DNA from 3 places in the Amycolatopsis camponoti genome. Region 2 is predicted to be linked to each of the others. Evidence: riboswitches for the same ligand, from Rfam matches in the RefSeq annotation. Region 2 holds a riboswitch; each other region holds the start of a gene.
The links. A riboswitch is a leader RNA that binds a small molecule or an ion and turns the genes downstream of it on or off. The one in region 2 is predicted to bind S-adenosylmethionine.
Positions count from the first base shown of each region.

Region 1: it holds a riboswitch for S-adenosylmethionine, as region 2 does, so the genes downstream of both, AA23TX_RS02010 (methionine ABC transporter ATP-binding protein) here and AA23TX_RS29505 (aminotransferase class V-fold PLP-dependent enzyme) in region 2, are expected to answer to the same signal.
Region 3: it holds a riboswitch for S-adenosylmethionine, as region 2 does, so the genes downstream of both, thrC (threonine synthase) here and AA23TX_RS29505 (aminotransferase class V-fold PLP-dependent enzyme) in region 2, are expected to answer to the same signal.

Region 1 is NZ_CABVGP010000001.1:411,430-415,635, forward strand. It holds gene AA23TX_RS02000 (resuscitation-promoting factor) at 1-943, shown strand, start outside; gene rsmA (16S rRNA (adenine(1518)-N(6)/adenine(1519)-N(6))-dimethyltransferase RsmA) at 1,124-1,960, shown strand; SAM riboswitch class I at 2,099-2,189, shown strand; gene AA23TX_RS02010 (methionine ABC transporter ATP-binding protein) at 2,399-3,412, shown strand; gene AA23TX_RS02015 (4-(cytidine 5'-diphospho)-2-C-methyl-D-erythritol kinase) at 3,484-4,206, shown strand, end outside.
Region 2 is NZ_CABVGP010000002.1:1,948,646-1,952,851, reverse strand. It holds gene lspA (signal peptidase II) at 1-491, opposite strand, end outside; gene AA23TX_RS29510 (hypothetical protein) at 513-1,154, opposite strand; gene AA23TX_RS29505 (aminotransferase class V-fold PLP-dependent enzyme) at 1,171-2,532, opposite strand; SAM riboswitch class IV at 2,570-2,684, opposite strand; gene AA23TX_RS29500 (M23 family metallopeptidase) at 2,768-3,421, opposite strand; gene AA23TX_RS29495 (potassium/proton antiporter) at 3,555-4,206, opposite strand, start outside.
Region 3 is NZ_CABVGP010000002.1:1,458,169-1,462,374, forward strand. It holds gene AA23TX_RS27380 (ComEC/Rec2 family competence protein) at 1-1,503, shown strand, start outside; gene thrC (threonine synthase) at 1,898-3,163, opposite strand; SAM riboswitch class I at 3,177-3,310, opposite strand; gene holA (DNA polymerase III subunit delta) at 3,447-4,206, shown strand, end outside.

The DNA of each region.
Region 1 (4,206 bases), on a different contig from region 2:
GGACGCCGGCCTGTCGGTCGGCGCGCACGACTCGCTCTCCCCGTCCCCCCAGGCGGAGGTCGGCGACGGCGGGGTCATCAAGCTCGAGCGCGGCCGCCAGCTGAAGATGATCGTCGACGGCTCGGAGCACACCTCCTGGGTCCGCGCGACCCACCTCGGCGACGCGCTGGGTCAGCTCGGCATGGCCGGCGTGGACAAGCCCGGCACGTGGATGTCGATGCCGAAGGACGGCGAGCTGCCGCTGCAGGGCGCCACGGTCGAGATCAAGACCCTCAAGAACCTCACGCTCTACGACGGCGCCAACGCGCCGAAGAAGGTCACCACGACCGCGGTCACCACGAAGGAGTTCCTGGGCGAGTACAAGCTCACCCTGGGCCCGGAGGACCAGGCCGAGGGTGGCTTGGACGTCAAGCTGACCGACGGCGCCGAGGTGCACATCAGCCGCACCGGCGTCTCGACGGTCGTCCAGAAGGAAGACATCGCCCCGCCCGAGCAGAAGGTCGACGACCCGGACCTGGCCAAGGGCAAGACCTCGGTCGAGGACCCGGGCACCCCGGGCGAGAAGATGGTGACCTACAAGGTCACGCAGAAGAACGGCAAAGAGGTCTCCCGCGAGAGCATCTCCGAGCAGGTCATCACCCAGCCGAAGCCGAAGATCATCCACGTCGGCACCAAGCAGGCCCCGACGCCGGCGATCGGCGACGGCTCCTCGTGGGACCGCATCGCGCAGTGCGAGTCGGGCGGCAACTGGGCCATCAACACCGGCAACGGCTACTACGGCGGCCTCCAGTTCGACAAGCGCACGTGGGACGCCTACGGCGGCGACGCCTACGCGAACCTGCCGAGCCAGGCTTCGCGTGAGCAGCAGATCGCGATCGCGGAGAAGGTCCGCGACGCCCGCGGCGGCTACAGCGCCTGGCCGGTCTGCGGCAAGAAGGCCTGACACGCTTTTCGAGCGGCCCTCACCTCGCCGAGGTGAGGGCCGTTTCGCGTGCGCGAAGAGGCATCACGCGTGTCCCGAGGGGCATCACTCGTGATCAGGCGGGCATCGCGCGTGATGCCCTTCCCATCACGCGTGATGCCTGCCCAGTCACGCGTGATGCCCCATCGGTAGGCTTCAGCGGTGGTTGAACTGTTGGGACCTGCCGAGATCCGCGGGCTGGCGGCCGAGCTGGACGTGCGGCCGACCAAGAAGCTCGGGCAGAACTTCGTGCACGATCCCAACACCGTCCGGCGGATCGTCGAGCTGGCGAACGTCGGCCCGGACGACGTCGTCCTCGAGGTCGGGCCCGGGCTCGGGTCGCTGACCCTCGGGCTGCTCGCCACCGGCGCGCGCGTCGTCGCCGTCGAGATCGATCCCAAGCTCGCCGAACGGCTGCCCAAGACCGTCGCCGAGCGGGGTCTCGAGGCCGCGGAACGGCTGACCGTCGTCGAAGCCGACGCGATGCGCGTCAGCAAGGACGATCTGGGCGAGCCGACCGCGCTCGTCGCCAACCTGCCCTACAACGTCGCCGTCCCGGTCGTGCTGCACCTGCTCGCCGAGGTGCCGTCCCTGACGTCCGGCCTCGTCATGGTCCAGACCGAGGTCGCCGACCGGATGGCGGCCGGCCCCGGCAGCCGGATCTACGGCGTGCCGAGCGTCAAGCTCGCCTGGTACGGCCCGGCGCGCAAGGTCGCCGCCGTGCCGCGTTCGGTGTTCTGGCCGGTGCCGAACGTCGACTCCGCGCTCGTCGCCTTCGAGCGCGGTGACGCTCCGGCGTCGGACGACCGCGATCGGCTCTTCGGGCTCGTCGACGCCGCTTTCTCACAACGCCGGAAGACGCTCCGGGCCGCGCTGGCGGGCTGGGCGGGCTCGGCCGAACGGGCCGGGGAGCTGCTCACGGCCGCCGGGATCGACCCGAAAACCCGCGGTGAGCAGCTGGACGTGCACGACTTCGCCCGGCTCGCCGCCGCCCGTTAGCACGTCCACAGTGGAAGTCAACGCCGGTCGGTGAAAATACGCCTCTTGACGTGCGATCTCGCGATTCGGACACCTCCACTCGTGTGATCTGGGCCAACAGGCTTGCTTTCGCTCCTCGGGATCGGCTTTACTCGGAAGCGTCCATCCCGAGCGACTGAGAGACCTGGCTCGCCGAAGTCGCAGCAACCACCCTCCACAGGGCAGGTGCTACCGCCAGGACCGATGGAGGCCGTTTCCGATGAAGAGGGTAGCTCGCCCCCTGCTCCTGACCAGGCGTCGCGTAGTCGACGAAGGCCGCCGCTCCGTGACCGCATGTCGACGCTCCCACTGAGCTTGTCGTAGCCGGTCCACCCCTTCTTCACGCACCGTCCACATAGGACGGACTTTGCCTGCGGCCGGGTGCCGTTTCGTGCGCGCACCCCGTTTTCTGGAGCCTTCGTGATCACCGTCGAAAACCTGTCCAAAACCTTTGCCACCAACGGAAACTCGGTCGTCGCCCTGCGCGACGTGAGCGTCGAGGTCCAGGCCGGCTCGCTGTTCGGCGTGGTCGGCCCGGCCGGGTCCGGCAAGTCCGTCCTCGCCCGCTGCATCGCGCTGCAGGAGCGGCCCGACCGCGGCGTCGTCCGCCTCGACGGCCTCAACACCGGCACCCTCGACGGCCGCCGGCTGCGCGAGATCCGCCGTCAGCTCGGCGTCGTTTCGACGAAACCGGAGCTGATCGCCGAGCGCACGATCGCCGGCAACATCGCCTCCCCGCTCGAGCAGCTCGGCGTCGACGGCCCACAGCGCCGGAGCCGGGTCGGCTCGCTCCTCGACCTCGTCGGCCTGACGCAGCGTGCGACGCAGCGTCCCGGCGAGCTGACCGAGGGCCAGCTCCGCCGCGTCGCGGTCGCGAAGGCGCTGGCCGCGGCGCCGGCCGTGCTGCTCGCCGACGACCCGACCGCCGGCATCGACCCGGAGGAGGCCGGCGCGGTGCTCACCGTGCTCGACCGCGCCCGCGCCGAGTTGGGTACCACCATCGTGGTCACGACCCCGGACGCCGGCGTGGTCCGCCGGGTCTGCGACGACGTCGCGGTGCTCGAAGACGGCACGGTCGTCGAGCGCGGCACCGTCCTCGACCTGGTCTCGAACCCGGCCAGCCGCACGGCGCAGGCGCTGCTGCCCGCTATCGAGACGACCCGCGCCCAGATCGCGCGCTACGACCGCTCGGCCGACGTCGTGCTGGTCGGCTTCGCCTCGGTCGGCGCGCTGCTGCCCGAGGCCGCGGGCCGCTTCGACGTCGAGTTCGCCACGATCGGCGGCGGCCTGACCCGGATCGGCGACACGCCGGTCGGCCGGTTCCGCCTCGGCGTTCGCGGCGAGCGGGCCGACGCGGCGCTGGCGTGGGTCGCCGAGCGCGGCGGCCACGTGACGCACACCGCGCGCGGACCCCAGGGTGTTGCCGCAGCCTGATCTCAGACGCCGAAGACGCCCCGATGCGCACGTCGCATCGGGGCGTTTCCGTGGCCACGTAGGCTGGTCGGGTGCTCGCTGTAGTTCCGCCCCCAGTCACCGTCCGGGTCCCGGCCAAGGTCAACCTGCACCTGGCGGTCGACGACCTGCGCGAAGACGGTTACCACGAGCTGGTGACCGTGTTCCAGGCTCTGTCGCTGACCGACGAGGTGACCGTCGCGGTCACCGACGAGCCGGGGCTGGAGATCTACGGCGAGGGCGAAGGCTCGGTGCTCGCCGACGGCACCAACCTGGCCTGGCGCGCGGTCGAAGCGCTCTCCGCGCACGTCGGCCGCACCGAAGAGCCGAACGTCCGGGTGGTGCTGCGCAAGGGCATCCCGGTCGCGGGCGGCATGGCGGGCGGCAGCGCCGACGCCGCGGCGACCCTGGTCGGGCTGTCGAGCCTCTGGAACCTCGACGTCACGCGCGACGAGCTGGCCGAGATCGCCGCCGGCCTGGGCAGCGACGTCCCGTTCGCCCTCTACGGCGGCACGGCACTGGGCACCGGCCGGGGCGAGCAGCTCGTCCCGGTGCTGTCGCGGCACACGTTCCACTGGGTGCTGGCCTTCGACTCCGAAGGCCTGTCGACGCCGAAGGTGTTCAAGGAGCTGGACCGCCTGCGCGCGGCGGGCAACCCGCCGCGGATCGGCTCGCACACCCCGGTCGTCGAAGCACTGGCCTCGGGCGACCCGCGGCAGCTGGCGCTGCTGCTGGGCAACGACCTCCAGGCGGCAGCGGTCTCGCTGCGGCCCGAA
Region 2 (4,206 bases):
TTGCCGTTCGGGGCGAACGCCGAGATGAAGTCGACGACGTGGCCCTGCAGCCCGCCCGGCGCGCGGAAGACGCGGTCGGTCAGGTTGCCGAGAGCGCCGGCGAGCACGAGGCCGAGCCCGATGGCCCAGCCGATCGAGCGCAGCCGCCGGGACAGCCAGATGATCGCGACGACGACGGCCAGCGCGACGAGCGCGAGCACCCACGTCATGCCGGTGGCCATCGAGAACGCGGCACCCGGGTTGCGGATCACCTGCAGGTAGACGAGACCGCCGAGGATCCGGACCGGCTCCTTGCCCTCGAGGTTGGCGGCGACCAGGTTCTTCGTCACCAGGTCGATCGCCCAGAACACGACCGCGACGGCGAACACCCAGCCCACGCGGCGCTTCGGCAGCGGCTTCGCCGGCGCTTCCGGTGTCTCCCGCACGGTCTCGGGCACCGCCTCTTCGGGCGCGGCGGTGTCGGGTTCGGAGTGGCTGGGGTCGGTGCTCACCGCTCCATTGTCCACGGCTGGTCAGGGCGCGTCGGCGGCAGTGTCACGGGGCCGCCGCAGGAGCACCGCGAACGCGGCGGCGAACAGCACGCCCGCCGCGCCCAGCGCACCGCTGACCGGCGGCTGGAAGAGCACGGTGACCAGCGCGAACACCACGGCCACGGCCAGCACGAACCGGCTGCGCTCGTACGCCGCCAGCACCAGCAGCCCCAGCGCCGCCACGAGCGGGCCCCGGACGTCGCCGGACAGCCGCAACTCCAGCGCGCCGACCAGGTCGAGCAGCGGGAGGGCGACCAGTGCGCCCAGCGTCCCGAGCACGAAGCGGACCGGCCGCGGCGGTGTGCCGGCGCGGCGCAAGCCCAGCCAGTACCACCCGGCCACGGCGAGCACGACGGCGGCGAGACCGGCGAGCCAGCCGAGCGTCGCCGACGGCACGACGTCGGTGGAAGTGGCGATGGCGACGGCCGAGAGCCGGTTCTCGGGCATGCCCGCACCGCCGAGCCCGCCGGTGCCGAGGGACACCCCCCGGCTCAGCTCGTAGCCGCGCACGGTGGCGAACTCGCCGGCCACCGGGGTGGCCGGGACCAGCGCCACCACCGCCATCACGAGCAGGGCGAACCCCAGCGCGGCCAACGGGAACCAGAGTCGTCGTCCATCCCCCATCGGGGCAGGTTAGCGCTCAGCAGAACGGCGGCAGCTCGCGCGGGTCGCCGACCGGGGCCCAGCGGCCGTCGACCTTCGCGTACTCCCAGCGAGCCCCGCGCGCCACGATCTGGCGCAGCGCCAGCACCACCCGGTCGACGTGCTCTTCGGTGCTGCCCAGGCCGAGGCTGACGCGGATCGCCTGCTGCCCGCTGCCGCCGGCGACGCCGATGAGGCGCTTGGCCGCGATGTGGGCGCAGAACGCGCCGTCGCGCACGCCGATTCCGTATTCGGCGGACAGCACCGCCGCCACCCAGCCCGGGTCGAAGCCGTCGACGACGAAGCTGAGCGTGCCGACGCGGTCGACCGGCGCGTCGAACAGCCGCAGCTCGGCGCAGCCCGGGATGCCCTCGAGTCCCTTGCGCAGCCGGGTGAGCAGGGCCTGCTCGTGCGCCACGACGGCGTCCCAGTTCTCGCTCAGCGTCTCGCACGCGACGCCGAGCGCGTACACGCCGACGGTGTTGGGCGAGCCGGCTTCGTGCCGCTCGGGGCCGGTGTTCCAGACCACCGCGTCCTCGGTGACGAGCTTGGTCGCGCCGCCGCCGGCGAGGTACGGCCGGGCGGCGCGCAGCCAGTCGGCGCGGCCGATCAGCGCGCCCGCGCCGAAGGGCGCGTACAGCTTGTGGCCGGACAGGGCGACGTAGTCGACGTCCAGCTCCTTGAGCGAGATCCGGCGGTGCGGGGCCAGCTGCGCGGCGTCGAGCGCGATGCGGGCACCGTGCTTCCGGGCCACCGCGGCGATCTCCGCCACCGGCAGGAGCTCACCGGTCACATTGGACGCTCCGGTGACGACGACCAACCGGGGCCCCTGCGGGGAATCCGCGAGGGCTTCGTCCACAGCGGACACCGCGGCGAGGCGCGTGCGCGGGGTCGGGATCCGCCGGACGTTCGGGCCCTGCCACGGCAGCAGCGCGGCGTGGTGCTCGGTGTCGAAGACGACGACCGTGGTGTGCCGCGGCAGGCTGCGGGCGAGCAGGTTGAACGAGTCGGTGGTGTTGCGGGTGAAGACGACGGTGTCGGTGCGACGGGCGTCGACGAAGCGGCGCAGGACGTCGCGGGTGCGCTCGTAGAGGCGCGTCGAGACCTGGGACGCGAAGCCGGCACCGCGGTGGACGCTGGCGTACCAGGGCAGGAACTCGTCGACCTTCGTGCGGACGGCGTCGAGACAGGGGGCGCTCGCCGCGTGGTCGAGGTTGGCGTAGCCGATGGTTTCGCCGGTGACCAGCGGGACCCGCAGCGCGGCCCCGGCGACGGCCGGGATGTCCTGCGTGGCAAGGCTTTCGGCGAAGACGGCCCGGGCAGCGGTGGTGGTGCTGGTGCGATCGATGGCGAGAGTCATCGGTGCCTCCTCGGCGGTCCGGGGGACCCCGGCGAGGGGCCCGCGCTTGCCCGTCGCACGGCGCGACCGGCCCGGTCTTCACCCGGGGCACCCCACCGCGGTAGGAGGGTTGCCGGCCAGCAAGCCGGGGCTGAACGCTGGCACTCATGACCTGAGTCAGAAGGTAACCGAGAACGCCGCCACCGGCCAACCCCCGCCTCACATTCTGAGACGCCGCTCACACACCGTGAGGACCTCAGAGCTTCGCGCGGAAACGTCCCGGGAGCTGCGTCACGGCGTTGTCGGCGAGGTGCGTCGCCGTGCCGGTGTACTGCTCGGCGCCCGCGGTGAAGCGCCAGCCGCCGATCGACTTCCCGTCGACCGGTTCGCCGCTGGCCGCCGCGACGACCGTCGAGACCTCGGCGAACGACTTGCCGTCCCAGTTCGCCGCCGCCGGGGCACCGGGGAGGGTCCAGAGCGTGAAGTGCACGTGGGCGCCGGTGCTGCTGCCGCCGCACGGGAGCGCGTTGCCGGTCGAGCCGAGCTCGGCTCCGGCCTCGACGTGCTCACCGTCGGTGACCTCGATGCCCTCCATGTGGTAGTACCCGGTTCGCCAGCCGCCGTCGTGGTCGATGGTCACCCAGTCGCCGCCCGCGCAGTGCTGCAGGTGGACGGTGCCGGCCAGCGGCGCGCGCACGGTGCGGTCGGCCGGGCTGAAGTCGATGGCGTTCTTGACGCCGGTGCTGCCGTCGTCGGAGTGGATGCCGGCCGAGTAGACCTGCTGACCGGCTTTGAACGGCAGGGCGAGCGCCGGAAACGGAGCCACTTCGGCGGTCGCGGTGGCGGGGACGGCCAGCCCGAGTCCGGCCGTGGCAGCGACGAGCAGAACCGCGAGACGAAGCTTTATCACCGTGCGTACTCCTCTGACTTGATGTTCACCCATTCGAACCAGTCGATGCGGGCGCACTGTAAGCCAAAAGAGGGAACCTTGGGAAGATCGAGTGAGATTTTCGTGAACCGGGGCGAGTACCACCCCGGCCGGCTCAGCGGCCGGACTCGCCCTTCCAGCGGGCCAGGCGGCCGGCCCGGTCCACCGCGCGGAGCCGGCGCTCGACGGAGTCGCGGACCTCGCTGGTCGTGACCACCAGCAGCTGGTCCAGCTCCTGCAGCCGGCTGGTCTTCTGCGGGGTGAAGCCGGCGCCTTCGCGCACGAGCAGGCTGACCGTCGCACCGACCGGCAGCCGCAGCTCCGACAGGTACACGCCGTGCAGCTTCGACCCGGGCTGGATGCGGACCTGCAGCAGTTCGGCACCCAGCTCGTCCAGCGGCGCGGAGTCGACTTCGATCTCGTGCGGCTCGGACTTCTTCGCCAGCCCGAGCCAGCGCCCGAGCGGCCCGAGCGTCGCCCCCTGGACCAGCGTCAGCACGATGACCAGCACGAACACCGCGTTGACCAGCCGTTGCGCGCCGGGCACCCCCTGCGACAGCGGGATCATGGCGAGCACGATCGGCACCGCGCCGCGCAGCCCGGCCCACGACAGGAACGCCTGCTCCCGCCACGGCAGGCGGAACGGCAGCATCGCCAGCACGACCGAGATCGGCCGGGCCAGCAGCAGCACGACGGCCCCGGCGACCAGGCCCGGCACCACCGCCTCGAGCACCCGGCCCGGCGAGGCGAACAGGCCGAGCAGCACG
Region 3 (4,206 bases), 490 kb from region 2:
GTCGGGTTCCTCGTCCTGGTCGGCCCGGAGCCGAGCGTGCTGCGCGCGGGGGTGATGGCGGCGGTCGCGTTGCTGGCTCTGGCGCTGGGCAAGCGAGGTTCGGCGTTGCCCGCACTGGCTTTCGCGGTGGCTGCGCTGGTGGTGACGGATCCGGCGATGGCGACGGACTTCGGGTTCGCGCTGTCGGTGTTCGCCACGGCCGGGCTGGTCCTCCTCGCGCCCCGCTGGGCCGTCGCGCTGGCTCGTCGCGGTGTCCCGCCGGGATTCGCCGAAGGGCTGGCGATCCCGCTGGCGGCCTTCCTCGTGACCGCGCCGGTCATCGCGGGCATGGCGGGCACGGTGAGCCTGGTTTCGGTGCTGACCAACGTCCTCGCCGCGCCCGTCGTGGCCCCCGCGACGGTGCTCGGCGTGCTGGCGACGGTGATCGGGCCTTGGTGGCCGGGTGCCGGGAAGGTCCTGGTGCACCTGGCCGACCCGGAGGCCCGGTGGCTGATCACCGTGGCGCGCCACGGCGCGCGGGCTCCCGGCGCGGTCGTCGCCTGGCCCGGCGGCTGGTCGGGCGGGCTGCTCGCGGCCGCCGTGCTGGCGGTGCTGGTGCTGGCCGCTCGGCGCCGGCGCGTGCGGTTGGTAATGGCGGTGCTCGTCGTCGGCGCGCTGCTGGTCTTCGTGCCGGTCCGGGTGCTCGCGCCGGCGTGGCCACCGCGGAACTGGGCGATGGTCGAGTGCGACGTCGGGCAGGGCGACGCCGTCGTGCTGGCGACCGCCGAGCCGGGACGCGCGGTCGTCGTGGACACCGGACCCGAGCCGGGACCGGTCGACGAGTGCCTGCACCGGCTGGCGGTCGACCGGATCCCGCTGCTGGTGCTGAGTCACCTGCACGCCGACCACATCGGCGGGCTGACATCGGTCTTCGACGGCCGGGCGGTCGGCGGGATCGCCGTCGGCCCCGGGCGGGCGCCGGAGTGGGCGTGGCGGCAGGTCGCCGCGGAGGCTCGCCGGCAGGGGGTGCCCCTGGTGGAGCTGAGCCCGGGGGAGCGGCTGACGTGGCCCGGGCTGTCGCTCGACGTGCTCGGCCCGCGCTACGTGCCGGAGCGTTCGGCCGGTCTGCAGGACGGCACAACGATCAACAACAGCTCGGTCGTCCTGCGAGCACGGACCCCGGCCGGCCGGGTGCTCCTGACCGGCGACGTCGAACTGGCGGCCCAGGCCGACCTGCTGGCCGACGGCGACGACCTGAAAGCGGAGGTGTTGAAGGTGCCCCACCACGGCTCGCGCTACTCGTTGCCGGCGTTCCTCACGGCGGTCGGGCCGCGGGTGGCATTGGTCAGCGTGGGCGCGGGCAACACCTACGGGCACCCGAACAAGTCCACAATGGACACCTTGACGGCGCTCGGAGCCTTGGTCACCCGGACCGACATGGACGGCGACACGGCGGTGGTCGGCGACCCGGCAGGCCCGGCGGTAGCGCGACGGGGCGAGCCGCGCGGCCCGCCGCGCCGCTGAAGCCGGAGCTGGCCCCGCGAGCCCGCCCTGCAGCGGAGGTCAGTAGCCGAGCTTCTTGATCGCTTTGACGAACAGCCTGGCGGCGTTGGCCGGACCGATGCGGGTGGCGGCGCAGCGGAGGCGGGCGGCCCAGCACGTGGTCCGCCTCGCCGTTGAGCGAAGTCGCCTGTCCGCAATAAGACCCCGAGAGGAGGTACTCGCCGGGCGGGCAGCGGAGTCTACCCCGGCCGCGGAGGTCAGTAGCCGAGCTTCTTCTTCATGGCTTCGCTGCACAGCTCGGCGGTGCCGGCTGGACCGACGTGGGCCGTTGAGCGGAAGTCATCTGTCCCGCGAACAAAAATCCGAAAGGAGGCACTCGCCGGGGCGGGCAGTGAACCCGCCCCGGCGAAGGACGTCAGTAGCCGAGCGCCTCGTTCACTGCCTTGGCGGACGCGGCCACGGTCGCCTTCGGGCCGATGTGGTTCTCGACCGCGTCGAGGGTCTTGAGGCCGTCGCCGGTGATCAGGAGCACCGTCTCGGCGTCCGGGTCCAGCTTGCCGGTCTCGACCAGCTTCTTCGCCGTCGCGACGGTGACCCCGCCCGCGGTCTCGGTGAAGATGCCTTCGGTGCGGGCCAGCAGCCGGATGCCCTCGACGACCTCTTCGTCGGTGACGTCCTCGATCGCGCCGCCGGTGCGGTTGACGATGTCGAGCACGTACGGGCCGTCGGCCGGGTTGCCGATCGCCAGGGATTTGGCGATCGTGTCCGGCTTCACCGGCTGGACCACGTCCTGGCCGGCGCGGAACGCGGCCGACACCGGCGAGCAACCGGTGGCCTGCGCGCCGAACACCTTGTACGGGCTGGCGTCCACGAGACCGAGCTGGCCCAGCTCGCGGAAACCCTTGTCCACCTTGGTCAACTGCGAACCGGAGGCGATCGGCACGACGATCTGCGGCGGGATGCGCCAGCCGAGCTGCTCGGCGACCTCGAAGGCCAGCGTCTTCGAGCCTTCCGAGTAGTACGGCCGGACGTTCACGTTGACGAACGCCCACTTCGGGTGCTCGCCGGCGAGCTCGGTGGCGAGGCGGTTGACGTCGTCGTAGTTGCCGTCGACGGCGATCAGGTCGCCGTCGTAGACCGCGGTGGTGAGGATCTTGGCGCGCTCGAGGGTCTTCGGGATCAGCACGACCGACCGCCAGCCCGCGCGGGCCGCGGCGGCGGCCGTCGCGTTGGCCAGGTTGCCGGTCGACGGACAGGCGAGCACCTCGAACCCGAACTCGCGGGCCGCGGCCAGCGCGACGGCGACCACGCGGTCCTTGAAGGAGTGCGTCGGGTTGCCGGTGTCGTCCTTGACCCACAAGCGCTTGAGGCCGAGTTCCTTGGCGAGGCGGTCGGCGCGGATCAGCCGGGTCGCGCCGGGCTCGGTGTTCGGGATCTCTTCGATGTTGGACGGCACCGGGAGGAGCTTCTTGTAGCGCCAGATGTTCTTGGGGCCGGCCTCGATGTCTTCGCGGCGGACGCGGCCGAAGTCGTAGGCGACCTCGAGCGGCGAGAAGTCCTCGGCGGAGACGAACTCCGGGGCGAGCGGCTGCCGGTGGCCCTCTTCCTTCGACACCAGTTCGACGGCGGGACCGAGATCCGGGGTCTTCGTGGTGGAGGTCGTTCCGAGGGTGGCGGTCATCGCGAGGTTCCTTTCCTCATCTGCCCCGCCGAAGCGGGCCGGAATTGGCACCGTGGTCGTCAGCTACCCCGCGATCGCGGGATGACAGGCTGTACGCCGGTTGCCGGGGCTTCGTCGGGCCGTTCCCTCTGCCCCTCTGGATGAGCGGTATTCGGTTGTCGGTGCGCGCCAAGAAGCGCGCCGCCTCGAGGACACCGTACGACATGGCGCTCACGCTGTGCCATGGTGGCCGCTCGACATCACCGGAGCGGGCGCACGAGACCGCAAGTGAGAGGATCCACCCGTGACCGCGCAAGCCACCGCCCCGGCCCCGCTTCACCTGGTCCTGGGTGAGGAAGAACTGCTGATCGAGCGCGCCGTGCGGGAGACGCTCGCCGCGTCCCGCGCGCTCGACGCCACGGCCGAGCTGACTCGCGTCCGGGTGTCGGATCTCACAGCCCCCGAGCTGGCCGAACTCGTCAGCCCGTCGCTGTTCAGCGAGGGTCGCGTGATCGTCTTGGAGTCGGCGCAGGACATCTCGCAGGAGCTTTCCGACGCGGTGGCGTCCTACCTGAAGGACCCGGCGGACGGTGTCGTGCTGGTCGTCGTGCACACCGGCGGCGGGCGCAGCAAGGCGGGCAAGACGCTCCCGGCGGTGCTGAAGAAGGCCGGCGCGGAGGTCACCGAGTGCCCGAAGATGACCAAGCCGGCCGAGCGCGAGCAGTTCGTACGGCACGAGGTGCGCCGCGCGGGCGGCAAGATCGACCCGGGCGGAGTCGCCGCTCTGATCGACGCCGTGGGGTCCGACCTGCGAGAACTCTCCTCGGCGGCGACGCAACTGGTGGCGGACGCCGGCGGAACCGTCGACGCGGACGCAGTCCATCGCTACCACCGCGGGCGCGCTGACGTGACCGGCTTCGCGGTCGCGGAGAAGGCCGTGAGCGGCGACCGTTCGGCGGCGCTGGAGTCGCTGCGCTGGGCGATGCAGCTGGGCGTCCCGCACGTCCTGGTGGCGGACGCGCTGGCCGACGCGGTCCGCACGATCGCCCGGGTCTCGGGCGCGG